3 regions of the Streptomyces sp. NPDC048197 genome follow, and region 2 is predicted to be linked to each of the others. Evidence: riboswitches for the same ligand, from Rfam matches in the RefSeq annotation. Region 2 holds a riboswitch; each other region holds the start of a gene.

Region 1 (6,529 bases), on a different contig from region 2:
ACACCATGGCTGAGCGCCGCGTCAATGTCGGTTGGGCCGAGGGCCTGCACGCCCGCCCCGCATCGATCTTCGTCCGGGCGGCCACTGCCGCCGGCGTCCCGATGACGATCGCCAAGGCCGATGGCAACCCGGTCAACGCGGCCTCCATGCTCGCGGTCCTGGGCCTGGGCGCCCAGGGCGGCGAGGAGATCGTGCTGGCCTCGGACGCCGAGGGCGCCGAGGTGGCGCTCGACCGCCTGGCCAAGCTGGTCGCCGAGGGTCTCGAAGAGCTCCCCGAGACGGTCTGAGTCCCCCGGGACGCCCCTTCGTACGGCGGCCCCGCCACGGTGACCTGAAAAGGTGCCGCGGCGGGGCCGTTCTGCGTGCCGGAGAAATGCCGTCCGGGGAAAGGCCGTCCGGGGAAACGTCGTTCCGGCGAAAGGCCGGTCCTGGGAAATACCGTGCCCTCGGCCACGCAAATGCCGTGCCGACCGCCACGGAATTCTCATGGATCGGGGCGGCCAGTACGCGAGGGAAAGGCATGCACCGGAAAGCCTGCGGTGTCGTATACGCGCCGGAAAGCAGGCACGTGCCGAAACCAGTAATCAAAGGCGGAAACCATCGCCGCCCCGGAAAACGCGTACCCCTTTGTATACGGCCCGCTTGTTAAGAACGGGCGCGCGCTGTGTTGACGGGCCGTTTCGTATCGCTCACGTCGGGTGCGGCGAGGCGCCGCAGCCGGTACACCGGGAGCGACCGCTCGATGTGCGCCGCCATCAGGGCGCGGGCCCGTTCCGCGTCGCCCCGGGCCACCGCGTCCAGCACCGCGCCGTGGTCGTCCCAGGCCTCACCGGCCCGCGGCGTCGGCTCCGTCGCATACATCCACTCGATCTTGCGGCGCAGCTGGGTCAGCAGCGCGGTCAGGCTGGGGCTGCCGGCCGCCTGGGCCAGCGTCTCGTGGAACCAGCCGTCGAGTTGGCGCAGGTCGGCGGGGCTGCCGTGGCGGGCCCGCTCGCGGCCCAGCCGTACCAGTCCGCGCAGCACCTTCAGATGGGCGGGGGTGCGCCGGGCGGCCGCGCGGGCCGCGCCCAGCGGCTCCAGCAGGGCGCGGATGTCGAGCAGGTCGGCGGCCTCCTGCTCGGTGGGCTCGGCGACGCAGGCGCCCGCGTGGTGGCGGGTGGTGACGAAGCCCTCCGACTGCAGGGTGCGCAGCGCTTCGCGGACCGGCACTCTGGAGACGCCGTAGCGGGCCGCCAGGATCTCCTCGATCAGCCGGCTCCCCGGCGCCAGTGCACCGGAGACGATGTCCTCGCGAATCGCCGTGCACACCGCATGCGCGGAAATATGGCCTCGCATCGATCGTGCCTCCGCCGTAATCCCCGGAAAACGCCGCCGGTCGGCGGCTTTTCCGAGACTCTATTCGACCGGCGCGGCTTTTCCGACGGACTCCGCGTATTCGGCGATATTTTTTGGCCAGCCGGCGCGGGGCATGTGGAGGCGTGCGCCGAGGGTGTGGGGCGGACCGGTCGGACGCCGGCTCAGACGTTGACGCCGTGCGACCGCAGATACGCGATCGGGTCGATGTCGGAGCCGTAGTCCGGGCCGGTGCGGGCCTCGAAGTGCAGATGCGGGCCGGTGACGTTGCCGGTGGCCCCGGAGAGGCCGATCTGCTGGCCGGGGGTGACGGTCTGGCCGACCGAGACGCCGATCGACGACAGGTGGCCGTACTGGGTGTACGTGCCGTCGTGCATCTTGATCACGATGTTGTTGCCGTACGCGCCGCCCCAGCCGGCCTCGACGACGGTGCCCGCGCCGACCGCGTGCACGGAGGTCCCGGTGGCGGCGTGGAAGTCGATGCCGGTGTGACTGCCGGACGACCACAGGCTGCTGGAGGCCTGGTAGCCGGTGGAGACGTAGGAGCCCGCGACGGGGGCGACGAAGGCGTTCAGGCGCTTGCGCTCGGCGTCCCGGGCGGCCCGCTCCTTGGCCTCGCGCTCCGCCTTTGCCTTCTTCCTGGCCGCCTCGGCGTGCCGCTCGGCCTCCGCCGCGCGCTTCTTGGCCTCGGCCTCGGCCTTCGCCTTCACGGCGGCGACCTCGGCGGCGGCCTGCTGGGCGTCGGCCTGGACCTCCAGGCGGTGGGCGAGTTCGTCACCGAGCACGACGGCCTGGGTGAGACCGGTGTCCTGGGTGCGGGCCGCGTCGGTGGCGGCCAGCGCCGGCGAAGCCAGGGTTCCGACGACGCCGGAGGTGGCGAGGGTGGCTATGCCGGCGAGGTTGCGGGTCGTCCGGGCGCTGCGGCTGGCCCTGCGGTGCTTCCCGGTGGCACGGGTGAACGCCATGTGCTGGCTTGTCCTTTCCTTCCCTCTCGCCTACCGGGTTAGCTGACGGGTTCGGAGCAGGAAGGTCTCCTACGGGCTCCTCCGGAGAGGGGCCCGATTCACCCCAGGGACGTGGGTCCCCGGCTCCCCTGGCTCGCGCCGTAGGGGGACTCGGCGATGACTGTCCGGTGCCACTGTTGTGGCGGAGTTGTGACGAACAGCCGGACCGACGCTAATCGGGGCCACTTTGCGGAGCCAAACGGAACCGCGATTTTGTGCGGGATGCCACAAGTTCCGGCTCAACGAGCCCTCACAAACCGGACATACGGCGGACACCGACGGGCTCCGGCCGGACTCCGGCCGACTCGCACGGACATGCAACGGCTCCCGTGGTGAGCGAACACCACGGGAGCCGGTGAAGACATGACGCATCGTCATGCGCCAAGAGACGGCTAGCCGCTGACGACCGTCACCTCTCCGATGCCCAGCGCCTTGACGGGCTCGGTGATCTGCGCGGCGTCGCCCACCAGGACGGTCACCAGGCGGTCCACCGGGAAGGCATTGACGGCGGCGGCGGTCGCCTCGACCGTGCCGGTCTCCGCGAGCCGGAGGTACAACTGCGCCTGATAGTCGTCCGGGAGCTGCTGCTCCACCTGGTCGGCGAGGGTGCCCGCAACGGCCGCCGCGGTCTCGTACTTGAGCGGCGCCACCCCGACGAGGTTCTGCACCGCGACGTCCCGCTCCTCGTCCGTCAGCCCCTCTGCCGCGAGGGTCCGCAGCACCTTCCAGAGGTCCTCCAGCGCGGGCCCGGTGGAGGCGGTGTCCACCGAGCCGCTGATGGCGAGCAACGCCGCGCCGGTGGCGCCCTCGGGGGACGTGGGAGCCGTGGAGCGCAATACCTGGCCGAAGGCACGCACCCCGTAGGTGTAGCCCTTCTCCTCGCGCAGCACGCGGTCCAGCCGGGAGGTGAGGGTGCCGCCCAGGCAGTACGTGCCGAGCACCTGGGCCGGCCACACGCGGTCGTGCCGGTCGGCGCCGATCCGGCCGAGGAGCAGCTGCGTCTGGACCGCGCCGGGGCGGTCCACGATCACCACGCGGCCGGTGTCGTCCGCGGCGATCGGGGTGGCCCTGACCGGCTCGGCGGTCGAACCGGTCCAGGCGCCGAGGGTGTCGGCGAGCGCCGCGGCCAGGTCGATGTCGGTGAAGTCACCGACGATCACGGCGGTGGCCGTGGCGGGCCGGACGTGCGCGTCGTAGAAGGCGCGCACGGCCGCGGCGTCGACCCGCGCGACGGTCTCCTCGGTGCCCTGGCGGGGGCGGGAGATCCGCGCGGTGGCCGGGAACAGCTCCTTGGAGAGCGCCATCGCCGCGCGCCGGGCCGGGTTGGCGAGCTCGTGCGGGATCTCGTCGAGGCGGTTGCGGACCAGCCGCTCGATCTCGCTCTCGGGGAAGGCGGGGGCGCGCAGCGCGTCGGCGAGCAGGCCGAGCGCGCGGGTCAGCCGGGACGCCGGGACCTCCAGGGAGACGCGTACGCCGGGGTGGTCGGCGTGCGCGTCCAGCGTGGCGCCGCAGCGCTCCAGCTCGGCGGCGAAGCCCTCCGCGTCGTATTTGTCGGTGCCCTCGGACAGGGCGCGCGCCATGATCGTGGCGACACCGTCCAGGCCCTCGGGCTCGGCGTCCAGCGGCGCGACGAGGTTGATCTCGACCGCGACGACCTGCTGGCCGGGGCGGTGGCTGGTCAGGAGGGTGAGGCCGTTGGGCAGTTGGCTGCGCTCGGGGGCCGGGAAGGCCCACGGCTTGGGCGCGCCGCTCTGGGGCTGCGGGTGGAACTGCATGGTGCTCCCTGCGGAATCCTGGCGGGTGGCGTCGCTCACTGCTCCGTCTCCCCTTCCTCGGTGCCGTTGCCGGCCGGCTCGGTGGGCTCGTAGACGAGCACCGCGCGGTTGTCGGGGCGCAGCCGGGCCTTGGCGACCGCCTGCACCTCCTCGGGGGTGATGTCCAGGACCCGCTGTACGGCGGTGAGCGCGAGCTGCGGGTCGCCGAACAGGACGGCGAAGCGGCACAGTTCGTCGGCGCGGCCGCTGACCGTCGCCAGGCGGTCCAGCCACTCGCGCTCCAGCTGGGCCTGCGCCCGTTCCATCTCCTCCGGGGTGGGCCCCTCGGCGGCGAACCGCGCCAGCTCCTCGTCGACCGCCCGCTCGATGGCGGGCACCTCCACCCCGGCGGACGTCTTCACGTCCAGCCAGCCCAGGGAGGGCGCACCGGCCAGCCGCAGCAGACCGAAGCCGGCGGCGACGGCGCTGCGGTCGCGGCGCACCAGCCGGTTGTACAGGCGGGAGGACTCGCCGCCGCCCAGGACGGTCAGCGCGAGGTCGGCGGCGTCCGCCTCACGGGTGCCGTCGTGCGGCAGGCGGTAGGCCGCCATCAGGGCACGGGAGGGCACCTCCTCCTCGACGACCTCGCGCAGCTCGCTGCCGACCACGTCGGGCAGGGTGCCGTCCCGGGGCGGCTGCTTGCCGTCGTGGGAGGGGATCGAGCCGAAGTACTTCTCGATCCAGGCCAGCGTCCGGGCCGGGTCGATGTCGCCGACGACCGACAGGACGGCGTTGTTGGGCGCGTAGTACGTACGGAAGAACGCCCGGGCGTCCTCCAGGGAGGCGGCGTCCAGATCGGCCATCGACCCGATGGGGGTGTGGTGGTACGGGTGGCCCTCGGGGTACGCCATGGCCGTCAGCTTCTCGAAGGCCGTGCCGTAGGGGACGTTGTCGTAGCGCTGGCGGCGTTCGTTCTTGACGACGTCGCGCTGGTTCTCCAGGGACTCCTCGTCGAGCGCGGTCAGCAGCGAACCCATGCGGTCCGCCTCCAGCCAGAGCGCCAGCTCCAGCTCGTGGGCGGGCATGGTCTCGAAGTAGTTGGTGCGCTCGAAGCTCGTGGTGCCGTTGAGCGAACCGCCTGCGCCCTGCACCAGCTCGAAGTGGCCGTTCCCCTTCACCTGCGCGGAACCCTGGAACATCAGGTGCTCGAAGAGGTGAGCCAGGCCCGTACGGCCCTTGACCTCGTGGCGGGAGCCGACGTCGTACCAGAGGCAGACCGCTGCGACCGGGGTCAGGTGGTCTTCGGAGAGCACCACGCGCAGGCCGTTGGCCAGCCGGTGCTCGGTCGCTGTCAGGCCGCCGGAGCCGGCTTGTTCTGTGGCCGTGTGACCCATGGGCATGTACGTCCCTTCGATCGCTTGCGAGGAAGTTCTGTCACTGTATGCAACCGCGTCGGCATCTGGCGAAGTTCCCGCAGGACCGCCCCCGAACGAGGACCCGCGCAGAAGCCCGTCACCGGGCGGCCGCCGGGCCGTCGTGGGGGCCGCCACCAGGCCGTCGCAGGGGCGGAAGGGGGAGTCGCGGTCGGCGTTGTCAGTGGGGCGGTCCACAATGGTCCGCGTCAGACTCAGAGATACTCGCCGGTTGATCCCCCAGCTGATCGACCCGGCTGATTGACCGACGACGCCCCGGCGCCGTCCCCGACCTCGGCAGTAGACGCAGCAGAAGGAGCCGCAGCCGCGATGGCCCGCCGCAGCACGAAGACCCCGCCGCCGGACGACTTCGAGGAGAGGATCCTCGACATCGACGTCGTCGACGAGATGCAGGGTTCCTTCCTCGAGTACGCGTATTCGGTCATCTACTCGCGCGCCCTGCCGGACGCCCGCGACGGCCTCAAGCCCGTGCACCGCCGCATCCTCTACCAGATGAACGAGATGGGCCTGCGCCCCGACCGCGGCTATGTGAAGTGCGCCCGGGTCGTCGGCGAGGTGATGGGTAAGCTCCACCCGCACGGCGACGCGTCCATCTACGACGCGCTGGTCCGCATGGCGCAGCCGTTCTCGATGCGGCTGCCGCTGGTCGACGGCCACGGCAACTTCGGCTCGCTGGGCAACGACGACCCGCCGGCAGCGATGCGGTACACGGAATGCCGGATGGCGTCCGCGACGTCCCTGATGACCGAGTCGATCGACGAGGACACCGTCGACTTCTCGCCCAACTACGACGGCCAGGAGCAGGAGCCGGTCGCCCTCCCCGCCGCGTATCCGAACCTCCTCGTCAACGGCACCTCCGGCATCGCCGTCGGTATGGCGACGAACATGCCGCCGCACAACCTCGGCGAGGTCATCGCCGCGGCCCGCCATCTGATCAAGCACCCGAACGCCGACCTCGACACCCTGATGCGCTTCGTGCCGGGCC
Region 2 (6,529 bases):
CTGCTGGGCCACCCCGCCCAGCGCGAGCTGCTGCAGAAGTCGCTGGCGGCGGGCGACACCGGGCTGCTGACCACCGGCGTTGAGGAGCTGCTCCGCTTCGACGGCCCCGTGGAGCTGGCGACCTGGCGGTTCGCCACCGAGGAGCTGACCCTCGGCGGGCAGCGGATCGCCGAGGGCGACCCCGTCCTGGTCGTCCTGGCCGCCGCCGACCGCGACCCGGCACGCTTCCCCGAGCCGGACGTGCTCGACCTGACCCGGCGTGACAATCAGCATCTGGGCTACGGGCACGGCATCCACTACTGCCTGGGCGCCCCGCTCGCCCGGCTCGAAGGGCAGACCGCGCTCGCCACGCTGCTGACCCGGCTTCCGGACATCCGGCTTGCGGTGGAACCGGGCGAATTGCGCTGGCGCGGCGGTCTCATCATGCGCGGACTGCGGTCGCTGCCCGTGGAGTTCGCGCCCGAGCGGCCCTGACCAGCGGCGGAGGCCGATGGTGACAGAGCGTCAGGACGTGACCTGCGCGTGATCTCCGCTACACCGACTTGTGACTACCCGTGACCCCGGCTACCTTTCGATCCACGATCGACGGCTCCTCGAACACACTGCCGAGGAAGCCGCTGGATCGCGACAACTCAACCGCCGCGCGAAAGGCATCCGCATGCGTTCCGGGAACGGCCGACACCGTCGCCCCCGTCAAGCACCGGCCATCTTTGTCACGGCGGGAGTGACCGGTTCGGCACTCGCACTGCCCCTGCTCTCCGCCAGTGGCGCGCACGCCGCCGACACCGCGACCTGGGACCGGGTCGCCCAGTGCGAGAGCGGCGGCATCTGGAGCTCGGACACCGGCAACGGCTTCTACGGGGGCCTCCAGCTCACCCAGGACATGTGGGACCGGCACGGCGGCGGGGCCTACGCCTCACGGCCCGACCTCGCCAGCCGCGCCCAGCAGATCGCGGTGGCCGAGACGATCCTCGACGACCTCGGCCCGGACGCCTGGCCGAGCTGTGCGGTGAACGCCGGCCTGACGAAGGACGGCCGGGCGCCGCAGGTCGACCCGGGCGGCACCAGCGCCCCGATACCCGACCCCTCGGACGACGACGGCTCCACCGGCTCCACCGGGATGCACGACGGGACGGCCGACAACCCCGGTGGCGATGCGGGTGACGAGCCGGCCGGTGACGAGCCGTCGCAGACCACGCCGTCCCCGTCCACTCCCGCCCCCTCGGACTCCGCCGGCACCGGCGAATCGTCCCCCGGCCCCGACCGGACCTCCGGTTCGTCCGGGCCGTCCGGCGACGCGACACCCGGCGACCGGGGCGAGGACCCGTCCGGCACCCCCGGCCCCTCCGACGACGGCAGCGGCACGGGCAACGGCAGCGGCACGGACGACGGCAGCGGCCCGGGCTCCGCGGACGGCACGGCCTCCGACGGGCCGCAGGACGGGTCGCAGGGCGGTACGGGGACGGACGGCGTGCCGGGCGGTTCGGGCCGGCACCGTGGCGGCGCGGACCCGGGCGAGGACGACGGCACCGGCCGGACGGCCGGCGGGCGGCACGCCTCGCGCGGTGACGACGCGCACCGGACACCCCCGGCGGGCGGCGACGGGTACACCGTGCAGCCGGGTGACAGCCTGTCAGCGATCGCCCAGGCGCACCGGCTGCCGGGTGGCTGGCCGGCGCTCTACGACCGCAACGAGGACGTCGTCGGCTCCGACGCGGACCTGATCCAACCAGGTCAGCAGCTCGATCTCGGGCAGTCCGCGGGGTAGTTCGCCGGATTCGGCCCGCTTTGGCGAAAGTGAGACAAGCGTCTCGTTGTGGGGCGGTGGGCCCCGAAGGGTCCACCGCCGTCGCACCAGTCCCCACCTGCGGGTTTACGACCCCTCCGTGATCAAAAATGGTCAACTCGGTCCAGTTGGGGGGGGTTTGAACACCACAAGGGTTCCTGATTACGGTCATCACCGCTCGCCAAAGCGGGCCCCTTCGATCACACGCCGAATCCTGCCGGTGGTCGGAGGCAGTTGACGCGCAAGCGCCGTAGGCAGGAGCGGGGGAACCAAGGTAGGCGCCGGCCCGGCCCGTGAAAGCGGGTCAGCCGGCTTGGGGTGAAGCCCGGTGCCGATGGCACCGGCCGGGCGACTCATCAGTCCGAACCCGACAGCTCACCTCGCAGGCGTCGGTGAGGAAACGAACGAACCATGCTGATCAACAAGGGCAAGCACCGTCGTCCCTCCAAGGCCGTCCGCGTCGCCACCCTCGCCGGTGTCGCCGGTGCCGCCGTGGCCGTCCCGCTGATGGGCGCCACCTCCGCGTCCGCCGCCTCCGTCGCCACCTGGGACAAGGTCGCCCAGTGCGAGTCCGGCGGCAACTGGTCGATCAACACCGGTAACGGCTACTACGGTGGCCTGCAGTTCTCCAACTCCAGCTGGGCCGCCGCCGGCGGCACCAAGTACGCGCCGCGCGCGGACCTCGCCACCAAGTCCCAGCAGATCGCCGCCGCCGAGAAGCTCCTCGCCCTCCAGGGCCCGGGCGCCTGGTCCTGCGCCGGCGCCGGCGGCCTGACCTCCGGCGGTCCGTCCCCCGACCTGAACACCAGCGCCCCGGTGGCCAAGTCCGCGCCGGCGAAGAGCGACGCCGCCGTCAAGCGCACCCCGGCCGCCCCGAAGCACGAGAGCGCCCCGGCCGCCCCGAAGAAGAACGAGGGCCACGGCAACTACACCGTCAAGGCGGGCGACACCCTCGCCAAGATCGCCAAGGCGCACGGCACCCACTGGAAGGCCGTCTACGCGGCCAACAAGTCCGTCATCGGCGGCAACCCCAACCTGATCTTCCCGGGTCAGAAGCTCCACGTCTGAGCCGTCCCCGCACCGGGACACCCCAGCTGAGACCGGCCCCGTCCGGCGCGCCCTCCCCCCGGCGCGCCGCGGCGGGGCTTCTCCGTATCCCACCCTCGTCCCCGCCGTGATCCCCGCCGTCCGCGCCACCGCCGGCCGGCCGCTCCGCCGGACTTTCACCGCTCGGCGAACATTGCGGCAAACGCCCCATGAGCTGGGCCTTTGTGCTGCTTGTGGGGTTATTCCGTCCCACGGAGCGGGCCAAGGGCAGGCGGACGCTCCTCGGGCCGTTAGGCTCGTGCTGCAACTCCAGACACCCATGAAGGAGACAACGTGCCGTCCATCGACGTCGTCGTAGCCCGCGAAATTCTCGACTCGCGAGGTAATCCCACGGTCGAGGTCGAGGTCGGCCTCGACGACGGCAGCACCGGCCGTGCCGCCGTGCCGTCCGGCGCCTCGACCGGCGCCTTCGAGGCCATCGAGCTCCGCGACGGCGACCCCAACCGCTACCTCGGCAAGGGCGTGGAGAAGGCCGTCCTGGCCGTCATCGAGCAGATCGGCCCGGAGCTCGTCGGCTACGACGCGACCGAGCAGCGGCTGATCGACCAGGCCATGTTCGACCTGGACGCCACCGACAACAAGGGTTCGCTCGGCGCCAACGCCATCCTCGGCGTCTCCCTCGCCGTCGCGCACGCCGCCTCCGAGGCCAGCGACCTCCCGCTGTTCCGCTACCTGGGCGGCCCGAACGCGCACGTCCTGCCCGTGCCGATGATGAACATCCTGAACGGCGGCTCGCACGCCGACTCCAACGTGGACATCCAGGAGTTCATGATCGCCCCGATCGGTGCGGAGTCCTTCTCCGAGGCCCTGCGCTGGGGCGCCGAGGTCTACCACACCCTCAAGAAGGTCCTGAAGGAGCGCGGTCTGTCGACCGGCCTGGGCGACGAGGGCGGCTTCGCCCCGAACCTCGGCTCCAACCGCGAGGCCCTCGACCTCATCCTGGAAGCCATCAAGCAGGCCGGCTACGCCCCCGGCCAGGACATCGCGCTCGCCCTGGACGTCGCCGCCTCCGAGTTCTACAAGGACGGCTCGTACCAGTTCGAGGGCCAGTCCCGCTCGGCCGCCCAGATGACCGAGTACTACGAGGAGCTCGTCGACGCCTACCCGCTGGTCTCCATCGAGGACCCGCTGTTCGAGGACGACTGGGCCGGCTGGAAGGTCATCACCGACAAGCTCGGCGCCAAGGTGCAGCTGGTCGGCGACGACCTGTTCGTCACCAACCCCGAGCGCCTGGCCCGCGGCATCGAGGAGGGCTCCGCCAACGCCCTCCTGGTCAAGGTCAACCAGATCGGCTCGCTGACCGAGACCCTGGACGCCGTCGAGCTGGCCCAGCGCAACGGCTTCAAGTGCATGATGTCGCACCGCTCCGGCGAGACCGAGGACGTCACCATCGCCGACCTCGCCGTCGCCACCAACTGCGGCCAGATCAAGACCGGTGCTCCGGCCCGCTCCGAGCGCGTCGCCAAGTACAACCAGCTGCTGCGCATCGAGGAGATCCTCGACGACGCCGCGGTGTACGCCGGCCGCAGCGCGTTCCCCCGCTTCAAGGGCTGACGCCCCGGAGCGCGGAGCCCCGCGGTTCCGCCGGGGCGGCCCGACCCGCGGCCCGAAAGGGCTGATCGGGCGAGCCGACCGCCCAGCGCCCCGTACGTCCCCGGCGACGGTCCCGTACCGTTGCCGGGGACGTACCTGCTTGACGCAGACCGGCGTCCGTCAGTGAAGGGGAGACGACGTGCCCGCGGACCGGTTCTCGACCGCGACCCGACTCAAGGCGCTCGGCGAGCAGGCCGCCGCCCGCGTCTACCGCGCCCGGCCGGCCCGCCGCAACCGCCTCACCGGCCGCGCCGCCCTGCTGGCCCTGGTGATGTGCTCGCTGGTGGTCGCGCTCGCGTACCCGATAAGGCAGTACGTATCCCAGCGCTCCGACATCGCCGACCAGCGCCGCAAGGCCCGGGACGCGGGCGCCGAGCTGGACCGGCTGCGCGAGCAGAAGGCCCGCTGGCAGGACCCCGAGTACGTCCGCCAGCAGGCCCGCCGGCACCTGCACTACGTCATGCCGGGGGAGACCGGATACATCGTCCAGGACGGCTCCGGCACCGCCGCCGCCCCCAAGGGGACGCGGGCCGCGCAGCGCCCCTGGTACGACAACCTCTGGCACGCGGTCGACGCGGCCGACAAGGCCGCCAAGCGGTAGCGCCGGCTCCGGCCGTACCGCCGGCGCGCGCGGCCCCGTACTGTCGACAGGGACGGCACGCACCGCCGTACCGCTGTGCCGCCGTCCTGCAGTGCCGCCGTCCCGTCGTCCCACCCATCACCTCACCGAAAGCGCCCATGGAAACCCCTCCGCCCCAGACCGAGCCCACCGAGCCCACCGCCGCGGACATCGCCGCCTTCAAGGAGCAGCTCGGCCGCCCGCCGCGCGGCCTGCGCGCCATCGCGCACCGCTGCCCGTGCGGCCAGCCGGACGTCGTCGAGACGGCGCCGCGCCTGGAGGACGGCACGCCCTTCCCCACGCTCTACTACCTCACCTGCCCGCGCGCGGCCTCCGCGATCGGCACGCTGGAGGCCAACGGCGTGATGAAGGAGATGACCGAGCGGCTGGCGACCGACCCGGAGCTGGCCGCCGCCTACCGCGCGGCCCACGAGGACTACATCCGGCGGCGGGACGCCATCGAGGTGCTGGCGGGCTTCCCCAGCGCGGGCGGCATGCCCGACCGGGTCAAGTGCCTGCACGTCCTCGTCGGCCACTCGCTGGCGGCCGGGCCGGGCGTCAACCCGCTCGGTGACGAGGCGATCGCCATGCTCCCGGAGTGGTGGAAGAAGGGCCCCTGTGTGAGCCCGTGCAACGAGCACAACGGCCAGAGCAACGGTCGCAACGACACCGAGCCCGTCACCGGGACCGACGAGGGAGAGTCCGAGTGAAGCGCGTCGCCGCCGTCGACTGCGGTACGAACTCCATCCGCCTGCTGGTCGCGGACGTCGACCCCGCCACCGGCGAGCTGAAGGAACTCGACCGCCGGATGCAGATCGTCCGGCTGGGCCAGGACGTGGACCGCACCGGGCGGCTGGCACCGGAGGCGCTGGAGCGGACCTTCGCGGCCTGCCGGGAGTACGCCGCGGTGATCAAGGGCCTGGGCGCCGAGCGGGTCCGTTTCGCGGCGACCTCGGCCTCCCGGGACGCCGAGAACCGCGCGGACTTCGTCCGCGGCGTGGTGGACATCCTGGGCGTGGAGCCCGAGGTGATCACCGGCGACCAGGAGGCGGAGTTCTCCTTCAACGGCGCCACCAAGGAGCTCACCGGCCGCCCCGATCTGGCCAGGCCGTTCCTGGTGGTGGACATCGGCGGCGGCTCGACCGAGTTCGTCCTCGGCAACGATTCCGTGCGGGCCGCCCGCTCGGTCGACGTCGGCTGCGTCCGGATGACCGAACGGCACCTGGTGCACAACGGCGAGATCAGCGACCCGCCGAGCGCCGCGCAGATCGCCGCCATGAAGGCCGACATCGCCAAGGCCCTCGATCACGCGGAGGAGGCCGTCCCGCTGGCCGAGGCCGCCACCCTGGTGGGCCTGGCCGGCTCGGTGACCACCGTCGCCGCGATCGCCCTGGGCCTCACCCACTACGACTCCGAGGCCATCC
Region 3 (6,529 bases), on a different contig from region 2:
CCTACATCACGGCCGGCTGGCTCACCCCCGCCGAACCGGACGCCCTCGCCTCCCTCAAGACCCGCGCCCTGGCCCGCGACATCGCCCGCCGCACCGAGGGCCCCGCCGCCGCCCGCGCCGTCACCGCCTACACCACCGCCGCCACCGCCCTCTCCTTCCACCGCCGCCGCGCCCACCTCAGAGGCCCCGACCCGGACTTCAGCACCCGCGAGCAGTACTTGCTGCAACGGGTCAGGCAGTACGAGAGGTGGGGACGGCCGGCGTTGACGTGTGCGTTGCGGACTAGCCGTCGTACGGACGGTCCGCCCAACGTGACCGATGCTGGCGGATGCAGTCGACCCGTATCTGGTGCTCCTTGACCCGCGTCAGCGCACGAACGAGCTTCTGCGTCAGCCCGTCGATCACCTCATAGGCATCGGTCAGCTGAAGGGCACCCCGGTCGAAGAGGGCATGGCAGTTCGGGCAGAGGCACAGCACGTTGTCCACCGCGTCGGGCCCGTTGTGCGGCTTGCCCAGGGCTTGGATGTGCGCGGCTTCGCTGATGGCCTCGCCCTCGGGTGACACTACGAGCCGCAGTCCACACGCCTGGCAGGTGTTGTCGTACATCCGCTTGACCTCGCGTACGACGGCCGAGTCACGTATGAGTCGTTCGTAGGCGACGGTTCGGCGAAATTGCTCTTCCAGGTCGGTCTTCTTCTCACCGTCCGGTGCCACGGGTTGCGGCTTCGGTGATTCGCCGGGTGCCAGCTTGAGGAGCCGGAACTGACAAATGCGGAAGCCTTCCTTACCGATCGTGGTCCAGCTCTCCGCGACTCGGAAGAGGCCGCAGTACTCATAGCCACCGGTGGCCTTCTGTCGCTTGATGTCCAAACCGCGAATGACGCGTACCGGATTCCCCAGCGCCTGGTTCAGCAACAATCCGGCGTTACCGCGTGAGTCCATCGTCTGATCGGCCACCATGCGCTGAGTCGTGCGGTCGCGCCCGCCCTCGCCGGTGTAGACGATCTCGGACTCGCCGTAGACGTCGTCGAGGTAACCGCCGGAGAGAACGATGGAGTCGACGCCCTGGTGAGCGGTTCCGGAGATCCCCAATCCGCTTTGCCGGTGCACCCCTTTCTCGTGCAACTCGGCATGCCCCTTGAAGTGCTGACCTTCGTGGACACCCGGTGGGGTACCGAACTTCACGGGGTTCGCCGCGTTCTTCTTCGCCATGCACGCATACTGCCAAGTGCTTGATCACTACGTCATCAGTCGGTGCAGCATTCCCGGGCGTAGGCTCACAGGAGTTGTTTCTTCTGTGGTTTGTCTGGTGTCTCTTCTGAGGAGTGGAGTGGACATGGCCGGCGTTCCGAGCAGTGTGGTGGCGGCGAGTGGGTTGCTCGGGGGTTATGGGGTGGCTCGGTGGACGAAGAAGCGGCCGTTGGGGGGTGTGGCGTTGGCTGCGGCGGGGGCGGTGGCGGCTCGGGAGTGGCAGCGCAAGGCCGGTGGTAAGACGGCGGCGGCGCTGAGTGGGGCCTATGTGGCGGCGTTTGTGGGGTCGCATCCGTTGGCCAAGAAGATCGGGGCCTGGCCTTCGGTATTCGCGGTGGCGGGCGGGGTGGCGCTGGCGTCCTGGGCGGTGGTGGACCGGCGGGGGTAGTGCGCCCGGCGGCGTTGCGCTGCGGGTGGGAGAGGAGAGGGGCCCTGGGGCCCCGCTCCTCCCCTTTGGGGCGGGCCCGTGTCCGGGATTACACCGATGCCTCGTTGAGCAGGGTGAGTTCGGGGGCGGTGAGGGTGAGGTCGGTGACGGCCAGGAGGGGGGCGAGCTGGGCGGTCGTGCGGGCGCTGGCGATCGGGGCGGCGACCGTCGGCTGGGCGGCGAGCCAGGCCAGCGCGACGGTGGCGAGCTCGGCACCATGGGCGGCGGCGACCGTGTCGAGGGCCTCCAGGACGCGGGGGCCGCGGTCGGTGGCCAGGTACTGAGCAGCCTTCCCGGACCGGGCGCTGTCGACCGCCGCACCCGGCCGGTACTTGCCGGTCAGGAAGCCGGAGGCCAGGGCGTAGTACGGGACCGCGGACACGCCGTTGCGGGCGGCCACGTCGGCGAGTTCGCCCTCGTAGGTGTCGCGGGAGACCAGGTTGTAGTGCGGCTGCAGGGCCACGTAACGGGCCACGCCCTCGCGGTCGGAGAAGGCGAGGGACTCCTCCAGGCGCTGCGCGGAGATGTTGGAGGCGCCGATCTCGCGGACCTTGCCGGCCCGGACGAGGTCGTCCAGGGCGGTCAGGAACTCACCGACCTCGACGGACTCGTCGTCGTAGTGGGTGTAGTAGAGGTCGATGTAATCCGTGCGGAGCCGGGTGAGGGACTCCTCGACCGCGGACTTGATGGTGGCGGCGGACAGACCCTTGTAGTCCGGGTGCGCGCCGACCTTGGTGGCGATGACGATGTCGTCGCGATTGCCGCGCGCGGCCAGCCAGTTGCCGAGGACCGTCTCGGATTCGCCGCCCTTGTTGCCCGGCACCCAGGCGGAGTACACATCGGCGGTGTCGATGAAGTTCCCGCCGCCCGCCACGTACGCGTCCAGTACGGCGAACGACTCGGCCTCGTCGGCGGTCCAGCCGAAGACGTTGCCCCCGAGGGAGAGGGGGGAGACGGACAGCGAGCCCAGGGCCCTGGGGGTACGGGAGTTGTTGCTTGTCGCGCTCATGGTGATGACAGCGTCGCGGGGCGAGTGGCTATTCCCGCTTACGGGAGTTATTCCCGTTCCTCGGACCTTCTCGCTCCTCGGACCTTCTCGCTCCTCGGGCGGCGGCCACCTTCGCGCCGTGGCCGCCCGCCCCGCCCGTCAGGTGCTCAGACGTTGACGCCGTGGTCGCGCAGCCAGGGCATCGGGTCTATCGGGTCGCCGGCGCCGGGGCGTACCTCCAGGTGGAGGTGGGGTCCGGTGACGTTGCCCGTGGCGCCGACCCGGCCGATGACGTCGCCGGTGCTGACCTTGCCCGAGGTCTTGACCATCGAGGACAGGTGGCAGAACCACAGCTCGGTGCCGTCGTCGAGGGTCAGGACGATGCGGTAGCCGTACGAACCGGCCCAGCCGGCCTGGGTGATGGTGCCGGAGTGCACGGCCTTGACGGGCGTGCCGGTCGGGGCGGCGAAGTCCTGGCCGGTGTGGTCCGCGACCCAGCGGTCACCGGCCTGCCCGAAGCTCGCGGTGAGGGTGTACGAGGAGACCGGGGTGATGAAGCTCTGCGCCAGTTTGGCGAGGCGTTCGGCCTCGGCCTTACGGCGGGCCTCCTCCTCGGCCTTGCGCTTGGCCTCGGCCGCTGCCTCCTTCTTGGCGGCCGCGGCCTGCTCGGCGGCCTTCAGGTCCGCGGCGGCGTCCGTGGTGGCCTGCTTGATCGCGGCCTGCTCGGCGGCCTCGCGGGTCTCCTGCTCGGCGGCGCCCTGCTGGGCGTCGGCCTGCTGGAGGATGCGGCTGCGCAGCGCCTCACCGGCGTTCGCGCCAGAGCCCGAGCCCGTACCCGCGTCAGAGCCGGAGCCAGAGTCCGTGCCCGTGCTCGATCCGGCGCCCCCGCCCGCGCCCGCGTCCGCGCCCGTGCCGGTGGTGGACGGCGAGCCCGGCCCGGCGTTCCCGGTGAGCGGGTCGGCGGGAGTGGTGGCGGAGGAGGCGGAAGCGGTGTGCGCGCCCCCATCGGTGTGCGAGCCGCCGTCGGATATCAGGTCGCCGACGCCGGGCAGGGAGGCGGCGTCCGGGAGGTGGTCGGAGACGGCGTCGGCCACTCCGCCGAGGTCGGGCATCGAGATCGGCACCGGCGGCCGGCCCTCGGCCGTGGCCATCCCGCCCGCGCCGACCGCCGCGATGACGCCGACGCCCAGGACCGTCCCGCCGCGGGCGAGTCCACCGCCGCGCTGCCTGGCCACCCGGTGCTTGCCGCGGACCGGGCGGACGGACTCCTCGGTGGGGTTCCATTCCTCCCACTGGCCGTCGGCGTCACCGTTCGCCTCACCGGCCGCCGCGCAGCGGGTGTCGGTGACGACAGCCGTGTCGGCACCGACAGTGGCGTCGGTGCCAAAAGCAGTGTCGGTGGCGAAAGCAGTGTCAGTGGCGACTGCGGTGTCGCCGGGATGCGCGAAGGCGTTGGGGGCGTTGGGAGCGCCTGACGCGTACCGGGCATACGGGGCGCCCGGGCCCCGGTCGTCGGAGTCGTAGGCGGACGGAGCCTCGGGGACAGGCCTGTTGGACGCCACGGGGGCGCACTCCTTTCCTTCCTTCTCGCCTACCGGGTTAGCTGACGGGTTCGGAGCAGGAAGGTCTCCTACGGGCACCCTCTGGCGAAGGCGTCCGATTCACCCCAAGGTGGTGGTTCCCCGGTTCCCTTGGTGCAGTTCGAGGTGCTGGAGGTGCGTGAAAAGCGCGTGCGGGATTCGGCGTCGGCGCACGGTGCCGCCTCTTGCGGCGGCTGGGACGACCGCGCTGCGTTATCGGACAGTAATAGAGATCGCGACGGTTTTCCAAGCCTTCCCGGGAATCCATATGCCTCGCGCACCAGCTTTGGCGTGGTGTTTTCCGGTCACCATGGCCATAAATCGGGCGAGTTGACCGCACCGCCCCGTGCCGCGTCTAAACGATCTCTCGATGATTGTGCGTCAGTTGTTATGCGGAGGGGTGCCTGCCCATTACGGAACGTGAAGACAGTAACGTCGGATCATGGTCGTCAACGCCGAGCGCCCTGGACACTCCCTGCACCCCGGACACTCCGAGCGCCCCGGACACTTCGAAAGTCCCGGATACGCCGAGAGCCCCGGACCCGCCGAACGCCTCCGCAACGCCGGCCCCGGGCGTCACGGCCGTCCCGGCCACGGCGGAATCCCGACCGGAAACGCCCAGGACGTGGCGCGGCGGTACCACGAGTTCTCCTGGCGCGAGGCGCGCGGCCGGTCCGACGCCCACGAGGAGTTGAGCGCCCGGATCGGCCAGGACCAGGAGCTGTGCGAGCTGCTGGCGGGTTCGCTGCCGGCCGGCAACAAGCAGCAGCCCCAGCTCCTGCTCGCCGCCGTACGCCACCTCGACGGCCCGCACGCGGAGCAGGGCCCGCGCGGCGCGGCGGCGTACGGGCGCTGGCGCGAATGGACGATCCGGCACTGGGACCAGGTGCGGGACGTGATCATGCGCCGCGGCACCCAGACCAACGAACCGGCCCGCTGCGCCACGCTGCTGCCGCTGCTCGCCCGGCTGCCCCAGCCGCTGGCCCTCCTGGAGGTCGGCACCTCGGCCGGGCTGTGCCTGCACCCGGACCGCTATCGGTACGCGTACGGACACGGACACGAGTACGGGTACGGGGAAGCGGGCGGACCGGCAGCCCACGCCCCGCTCGCCGAAGTAGGCGCGGCCGACAGCCCCGTGGTCTTCCACTGCCAGGTGCCGTCGCCAGTGCCGGGGGCGGGGGCAGGGCCGGCAGGGCAAGGGGCGTCGCACCTCCCCACCCGCCTGCCCGAGGTCGTCTGGCGGGCCGGGATCGATCTCGCACCGCTCGACCCGGTCGCCGAGCCGGACGACCTGCGCTGGCTGCAGTCGCTCGTATGGCCCGGCGACGAGGCGCGGGCGGCCCGGCTGTCCGCGGCCGTGGACGCGGTGCGGGCGGTGCCGCGGCCGCGGATCGTCCGCGGGGACCTGATCGACGAACTGCCCGCGCTGGCGGCCGAGGCGCCGGCCGGGGCGACGCTGGTCGTGTTCCACACCTCCGTGCTGAGCTATCTGCCGTACGCCCGGCGCGAGGAGTTCGCCCGGCTCGTACCGTCGGTCCTCGACGGGCGGGACGGCGGCGGGCACTGGATCTCCCAGGAGCACCACTCCGTACTGCCGTGGCTCCCCCTGCCCGCGCACCACACCCCACGCCCGGACGACCCGCTGCAGCTGACCCTCGCCCTGGACGGGCACCCGGTCGCGCTCACCGACCCGCACGGCCAGAGCTTCCGCCCGCTGTAGTAGGCCCCCGGGACTTGGGCCTGGCAGCGGCTGGCCCCGGCCAGGCCCAAGGCCCAGGCCCAGGCCCCTGGCGCACCCTTGTGAGCCCTTCCGCCCGCCGTAGAAGTGCGCCGCGCGAACCGGCCCGGATCGTCGAGTCGCCGAGTCGCAGAGTCGCCGAGCTCTCACTCCCCCATCGGCCGCTGCAGCGCCAGCAGGGCCATGTCGTCCGCGGGGGCCCCGCCCGTGTGCCGGGCGACGTCCTCGATGAGGGCGTCCAGGAGGCTGCCGGGGTCCGGGAAGCGCCGGCCGCGGAGCTTGTCGGCCGGGTCGTAGAAGCGGCCGCGCAGGTCGCGGGCCTCGGTCACGCCGTCCGTGAAGAAGACGAGCAGCGAACCGGCCGGGAAGAACGACTCGTCGGAACGGTCCGGCCAGCTCGCCACCTCGCGCATCCCCAGCGGCAGCGCAGGCACGACGGGCATCAGCTCGCACAACCCGCCGTCCGGGCCCAGCAGCAGAGGCGCTGGATGGCCGCGGTTGAGGACCCGCAGCACGGGCCGCCCGTCGGCCGGGATCTCGGCCAG

The links. Region 2 has a riboswitch for cyclic di-AMP ahead of ACGF4C_RS30680 (transglycosylase family protein). Riboswitches for the same ligand answer to the same signal wherever they lie in the genome.
Region 1: another riboswitch for cyclic di-AMP. It lies ahead of ACGF4C_RS03695 (M23 family metallopeptidase); the one in region 2 lies ahead of ACGF4C_RS30680 (transglycosylase family protein).
Region 3: another riboswitch for cyclic di-AMP. It lies ahead of ACGF4C_RS36615 (M23 family metallopeptidase); the one in region 2 lies ahead of ACGF4C_RS30680 (transglycosylase family protein).

Annotation. Positions count from the first base shown of each region.
Region 1 is NZ_JBIDAJ010000002.1:114,864-121,392, reverse strand. It holds gene ACGF4C_RS03705 (HPr family phosphocarrier protein) at 6-287, shown strand; gene ACGF4C_RS03700 (GntR family transcriptional regulator) at 646-1,335, opposite strand; gene ACGF4C_RS03695 (M23 family metallopeptidase) at 1,518-2,318, opposite strand; cyclic di-AMP (ydaO/yuaA leader) riboswitch at 2,331-2,484, opposite strand; gene ACGF4C_RS03690 (M16 family metallopeptidase) at 2,750-4,132, opposite strand; gene ACGF4C_RS03685 (pitrilysin family protein) at 4,168-5,505, opposite strand; gene ACGF4C_RS03680 (DNA topoisomerase (ATP-hydrolyzing) subunit A) at 5,854-6,529, shown strand, end outside.
Region 2 is NZ_JBIDAJ010000031.1:79,432-85,960, reverse strand. It holds gene ACGF4C_RS30690 (cytochrome P450) at 1-474, shown strand, start outside; gene ACGF4C_RS30685 (transglycosylase family protein) at 725-1,768, shown strand; cyclic di-AMP (ydaO/yuaA leader) riboswitch at 1,982-2,190, shown strand; gene ACGF4C_RS30680 (transglycosylase family protein) at 2,198-2,854, shown strand; gene eno (phosphopyruvate hydratase) at 3,167-4,447, shown strand; gene ACGF4C_RS30670 (septum formation initiator family protein) at 4,626-5,087, shown strand; gene ACGF4C_RS30665 (DUF501 domain-containing protein) at 5,225-5,815, shown strand; gene ACGF4C_RS30660 (exopolyphosphatase) at 5,812-6,529, shown strand, end outside.
Region 3 is NZ_JBIDAJ010000051.1:23,463-29,991, reverse strand. It holds gene ACGF4C_RS36635 (PrsW family intramembrane metalloprotease) at 1-359, shown strand, start outside; gene ACGF4C_RS36630 (YDG/SRA domain-containing protein) at 283-1,212, opposite strand; gene ACGF4C_RS36625 (hypothetical protein) at 1,337-1,639, shown strand; gene ACGF4C_RS36620 (aldo/keto reductase) at 1,728-2,687, opposite strand; gene ACGF4C_RS36615 (M23 family metallopeptidase) at 2,834-4,228, opposite strand; cyclic di-AMP (ydaO/yuaA leader) riboswitch at 4,240-4,394, opposite strand; gene ACGF4C_RS36610 (DUF2332 domain-containing protein) at 4,689-5,966, shown strand; gene ACGF4C_RS36605 (PP2C family protein-serine/threonine phosphatase) at 6,131-6,529, opposite strand, start outside.